One region of the Cupriavidus sp. genome, then DNA from elsewhere that is predicted to be linked to it. Evidence: predicted binding sites of a transcription regulator. Region 1 holds the regulator's gene; the other holds the start of a gene.

Region 1 (3,102 bases):
TGACGCGGCGCGATACCGTGGTTCTCGCGATTGTATGGCATTCCGCCCCCCGCCCGCAACCCGCCGCTGTGGTCGATTCAAAACACCACGCAAAAACCGTGTTGCGCGAGCGTATCAGGAAGCCAGATCGCCCGCGCCACGCCGAGCGCGCCAAACCCGATCACCACCAGCGCCGACGCGGTCCGAATCACCGGCTTGCGTGACAACTGCCGCAGATAGCCAGACAACCCCGAGATCACCAGCAGGTTAGGTAGCGTGCCCAATCCGAACGCACCCATCACGAGCGCACCCGATGGCGCATTGCCAGCGAGCAGCGCCATGGCGAGTGCCCCATAAACCATGCCGCAGGGTACCAGACCCCATGCCAGCCCCATGCCATAGCGGCGCAACATCGGCGGGGTGCGCTGCTCGCGTCGCACCGCTGCCGGCACGTATCCCGCCACCGATCCCGCCAGGCGCACGACGTGCGATGCGGCACGCGATGCCAGCCGCTCGATCCAGCTGACAAGACTGGTTCGCCCGCGTAGCAACCACAGCCCGGTAAGAACCAGCATCACACTGCCGGCCGCATAGAGCCAGCGCTGCAGTGGCAGATACTCCTGCTTCCACACGGTTGCGCCGACCGCGCCCATCAATGCGCCAAGCAGCATGTAGGTGGTCAGGCGTCCGGCGTGCATCACGCACAGTTCGGCCCACCAGCTACGCGGCGAGCGATGCACGATCGCGGCCACCCGGCGCGTGCCGTTCTGCTCCGCGGCAATCGCAATGCCACCGCACATTGCGGCGCAATGCACGCCGCCAAGCAGGGCCACCAGAAAAACGCTTAAAAGTACACCAAATGGCAACTGTTCCTCGCTTCCGCGTCACTCGACGCTGTAAAATGCCTGCATCGCGCCCTCGCTTCAAGCGCATTCAAAACGAGCACTTCAATTGTTGACTTCCATTCCCGTCACCGAGATGTCGCCCCGCTGTTCCACGTGTGCCATGGGTCAGCTTTGCCTGCCCGTGGGCATGTCGCAGCAAGACCTCGTGAAAATGGACACGCTCGTGCAGGAACGCGTTCGTGTTCACAAGGGTGAAACGCTGTACCGCATGGGAGAGCCCCTCACCGCGGTCTATGCGATTCGCTTCGGCACACTGAAGACGCACGTCACGATGGAAGACGGGCGCACGCAGATCACGGGCTTTCACCTGCCCGGCGAAGTGATCGGTCTCGACGGGCTCAGCGAGATGCAGCACGCATCGGATGCCACGGCACTCGAAGACACCGAAGTCTGCGTCGTGCGGTTCGATGACCTGCAGGTATTGTCGGGCCAGCTTCCGTCGCTGCAAGGCCAGTTCCTGCGCCTGATGAGCAAGGAAATCTCCCAGGACCAGGTGATGCTGATCACGCTCGGCTCGATGCGTGCCGAGGAGCGTCTCGCGGCGTTCCTGATCAACATGTCTGAACGACTGTCGGCGCGCGGATACTCCTCGACAGAGTTCGTACTGCGCATGAGCCGCGAGGAAATCGGCAGCTACCTGGGCCTGAAGCTCGAAACCGTCAGCCGACTGTTCTCGCGCTTTGCGGAAGCGGGGCTGATCCAGATTCGTCAGCGCCATGTGAAGCTGGTCGATATGGAGGGTATCAAGCAGGTCTACAGCCGATCCTGCTGAACGGCGCCTTCGCGAGCAACATGCAAAAGGCCGCACCGGAGCGCATCCGGTGCGGCCTTTCCGTTTTCCAGGGTTCCCAGGCACTTCATGCATACCGGACCTATTCGAGTTCATCGGTATCGCTGAGCTTCACCGGCATCGTGTACAGCGTCAGCCCGCTGGACAACGCGCAGAACAGCCACGCCACCAGGAATCCCACCGTATAGACCGCCTGCCGCGATGCCTCGACCGGATGCCCGAAAAAACTGAGATCACCAGGATCCACCACCGAGAACACCACGGCCGTTGCCGCGCCTCCCATCAGGAATGCCGGCCATAACACCCACATCAGCCAGCGCAATCTCATGGTTGCCTCGCTGGTGTCCGGGCATGGTCAACATCGACCTTCTCCACGACCAGGCCATGACGGGTGGCATCCCCGACCGGCATATCGGCATGCGTGCTTGCCAGCCAGATCGTGATGCCGCAACCAATCATGGCCAGCAGCGGTCCGCTCATCAGGATCCACGGCCATGGCTCCTTGTACCAGGGCTTGGCGGGATGTGGGGTCATTGCGCTCTCCTCTTGGTATCGTCCAGCTTCACAGATAAAGCATCACAGATTGCGGGGTACGATAAAACTCGTGCTTTGCCGGATCTGCACCGCACGCGCGGGTTCCGCTTCGGCGGTCACCGTCACGCTGATCTTGTACGTCCCCTGCCTGGCATCGTCGATCGGCACGCGGATCCGGATTGGCAACAAGCGGTTCGATGTGGGCGACAACGCTTCCGCGGTGTGATCGTATTCGACGACCATCCCCTTCAACTCATCACTGCCGGCCTGCACGCGCACCTTCATCGGCGCTTCCGTTGTGTTGATCAACTGGAGTCGGTACACGTTCTCGATCCAGCGCCCTTCCACCTCGCGGCCAAGTGCGCCGCGATCGCGGATGATGTCGACCTTGAGCGGGGTGCGCATGGCCAGCGATGCGACAAATCCTACGGCCAGCAATAACCAGATCATGGTGTAGACGATTGTGCGCGGGCGCATCAGCCGTTTGCGTGCATCGGTCACGGACAGGCTCTTGCGCATCGCATTTTCCGATGTGTACCGGATCAGCCCGCGCGGATACTCCATCTTGTCCATGACCTGATTGCAGGCGTCGATACATGCCCCGCAACCAATACACTCGTACTGCAGGCCATCGCGGATATCGATCCCGGTCGGACACACCTGCACGCAGATGCTGCAGTTCACGCAATCGCCCAGGCCTGCCGCATGATGGTCTGCCTTGCGCGAACGGCTGCCACGCGGTTCGCCACGCCCCACGTCATAGGTCACGACAAAGGTATCGCGATCGACCATCACGCTCTGGAAACGCGCGTACGGACACATGTACTTGCAGACCTGCTCGCGCATGAAGCCCGCATTGCCCCACGTCGCAAACGCGTAGAACAGCATCCAGAA
Region 2 (3,102 bases), on a different contig from region 1:
GCTCGATTTCTCCGATATCGATGAAGTCCGCCAGTGCGTGGAGCATTGCAACCAGTTGCCCGTGCACCCGCGTCATCCCTATGTTGGCGATCTTGTCTTCACCGCGTTCTCGGGTTCGCACCAGGACGCCATCCGCAAGGGCTTCGCCCAGCAGAAGCCGGATGCGATCTGGGAAGTGCCCTACCTTCCGATCGATCCCGCGGACCTGGGCCGCAGCTACGACGCGGTAATCCGCGTCAACAGCCAGTCGGGCAAGGGTGGCATGGCATACCTGCTGGAGCAGGTGCATGGCATCTTCATGCCGCGCCGCCTGCAGATCGAATTCAGCCGTTCGGTGCAGGTGATGACCGACGAAACCGGTCTTGAAGCCAGCGCCGAGGATCTTTACGCATTGTTCCGGCGTGAATATCTCGATGCCGAAGGGCCGCTGCGCTACGTCTCGCACCGCATGGTGTCAACCAGCGACAGCACGGTGGAAATCGAGATCGAGATGACGCGCGATGGGCAGCCCGTGCGGGTGCGTGGCGCCGGCAACGGTCCGATCGATGCCACGGTCGACGCCTTCGCGCGCGGCCTGGGCCTTGCGGTGCGCGTGATGGACTACCACGAACACGCCATGACTACCGGTGCCAATGCCAACGCGGCCTGCTATGTGGAAGTGCGAGTGGGCGATTCGCCGACCGGTTTTGGCGCGGGCGTGGATGCCAGCATCGTCACGGCGTCGCTGAAAGCGGTGGTATCTGGTGTCAACCGCCATGTACACGTACGGGCCGACGCCGAGGCCAGGGCAGCCTGAGATCGTACGTAGCTAATCGCACGCAGTAGAAAAACGGTGTGCCCTGCCCCCACAGGGCACACCTGGAAAGACGTCCTCGCGGACGCCCACGACATGCGCGGTGCACAACCACGTGTGCACAGCCTACGGGGGGCGCCATTCGCGCGCCACGAATAAATCCGCATGTGGATAGAAGCCACGGCGCGCAGGGGCTGTCGCGCATTGACGACGCCGTTGCGCCAAAAGCGTGTCGCCTGCACCTCACTTGTCTTGCATCAAGGTTAGGTATCCCTGCGCGGGACACACTGGTCGCACTTTTTCGATGTTTAGTGCTTGACCAACATGACCACTTCAAACAATCCCCGCCGCAACCCCCTCGCTTCCGCCGTCTGCATGGCGCTCGCCGCCGCCACGATTGGCACCCTTTCCGCGCCGGCATTTGCCGCCGACGACGCGCAAGGCAACTGGATGGTCCGCCTGCGCGGTACCTACATGGACATGGCCAACAAGTCCGACCCGATTGGCGGGGCCGGTGCGTCGGACCGCATCCATGTCAACAACAAGTGGATTCCGGAGCTGGACGTCACGTACTTCATCGTGCCGCATATCGCGGCCGAACTGGTGCTGACCATTCCGCAGAAGCAGGACGTAAGCCTCGATGGCGCGAAGATCGGTACGTTCAAGCATCTGCCGCCGACCCTGCTGCTGCAATACCATTTCCTGCCGAATGGCACGTTCCGCCCATACGTGGGCGCCGGTGTCAACGTGACGCGCATCTATGGCGCGGACATTGCCGGCAATACGCTGAGCCTCGATAACTGGAGCGTGGGCCCTGCCCTGCAGATCGGCATGGACTACAAGCTCAACAAGAACTGGTTCCTGAACGTCGACGCCAAGAAGCTGTGGATTTCCAGCAACGTTTACGCTGGCGGCGCCAAGGTCTCGACGGTCAACCTTGATCCTTGGCTGTTCAGTGCGGGGGTGGGATATCGCTTCTAAACCGCCGGACGAACTCGGGGCGTGGGTGGTTTGACCACCAACACCGCAAGCCACGCCCAAGTGGAATCAGAAGGTAGTGTCTCGGCTCTCTCTCCCCTCATGGGGAGAGAGTGGGAGAGAGGGGTGGTACAGCAGGGAACCACACAAAGCGAAGCTGCTGGAGGGGAGCGAACCCTTGGTACGCTAGCGGAATGCCGGTTCGTCGAAGCTGCGTAGCTTGCGGGAGTGCAACTGCTCGACGCCGTTCTCGCGCAGGATGCGGATAGCTTCCAGACCGATCGTCATATGCTGGCTTACGCGCTGGCGATAGAACGCGTTGGCCATGCCGCGCAATTTCAGTTCGCCATGCAGCGGCTTGTCCGACACGCACAGCAAGGTGCCATACGGTACGCGTAGCCGGAAACCATTGGCGGCCACTGCCGCGCTTTCCATATCGATTGCAATCGCACGTGACTGGTTGAAGCGCGCGTACAGCGCCTTCGATTTCAGCTCCCAGTTACGGTCATCGGTCGAGACCACGGTACCGGTGCGCATGCGCGTCTTCATCTCCGTGCCCGACAAACCCGTCACACGTGCCACTGCTTCCTGCAGTGCCACCTGGATTTCCGCAATCGGGGGCACCGGCACCCACGGCGGCAAGTCGTGGTCCAGCACGTGGTCGTCACGTACATACGCGTGCGCCAGCACGTAGTCGCCAAGCTGTTGTGAGCGACGCAGGCCACCGCAATGCCCCACCATCAGCCAGCAGTGCGGCCGCAGCACGGCCAGATGGTCGGTCATGGTCTTGGCGTTGGACGGTCCGACACCAATGTTCACCAGCGTGACGCCAAGCCCGTCTTCGCGCACAAGGTGATAGGCCGGCATCTGCGGCAGCGCGCGCGGACGCGAGGCGTCATCGGGCTCGGCCTCGCCAAGCTGCTGCACGATATCGCCCGGCTCGACAAAGCGCACATAGCCGTCGCCACCATCACCTGACATGAGATTGCGACCCAGCGTGACGAACTCGTCGACATAGCGTTGATAGTTCGTAAACAATACAAAGCGCTGGAAGTGGTGTGGTGCGGTGCCCGTGTAGTGATAGAGCCGCTGCAGCGCCAGGTCCACGCGTTCGGCAGAGAACAGCGAGAGCGGCCAGGCCTCACCGGGCGTGGGCTCATAGGTGCCGTTGGCAATCGAGTCGTCGATGCGGCTCAGTTCGGGCAATACAAACGATGCTTCGAGCTCGCGGGCCTGGGTATAGCTGATGTCCGTGGTCGAAGCCTCGATGACAAACGGCAGCGGAATCGGCCGGCGCGACAGGCCCACCACCACCGGCACGCGGTGATAGC

Evidence for each region. The regulator FNR, encoded in region 1, switches genes on or off when oxygen is low (the NO sensors DNR and NnrR bind a similar motif). The targets are predictions, from matches to a motif close to TTGATNNNNATCAA.
Region 2: the regulator FNR is predicted to act here: its motif matches at 1,041-1,054, upstream of ACO550_RS30675 (OmpW/AlkL family protein).

What each region holds. Positions count from the first base shown of each region.
Region 1 is NZ_DBHKYV010000030.1:65,572-68,673, reverse strand. Features, by position in the region: gene ACO550_RS28025 (urease accessory protein UreH domain-containing protein) at 78-845, opposite strand; gene fnr (fumarate/nitrate reduction transcriptional regulator Fnr) at 931-1,656, shown strand; gene ACO550_RS28015 (hypothetical protein) at 1,757-2,002, opposite strand; gene ACO550_RS28010 (hypothetical protein) at 1,999-2,208, opposite strand; gene ccoG (cytochrome c oxidase accessory protein CcoG) at 2,251-3,102, opposite strand, start outside.
Region 2 is NZ_DBHKYV010000036.1:61,977-65,078, forward strand. Features, by position in the region: gene leuA (2-isopropylmalate synthase) at 1-796, shown strand, start outside; gene ACO550_RS30675 (OmpW/AlkL family protein) at 1,169-1,774, shown strand; gene ACO550_RS30680 (AMP nucleosidase) at 1,958-3,102, opposite strand, start outside.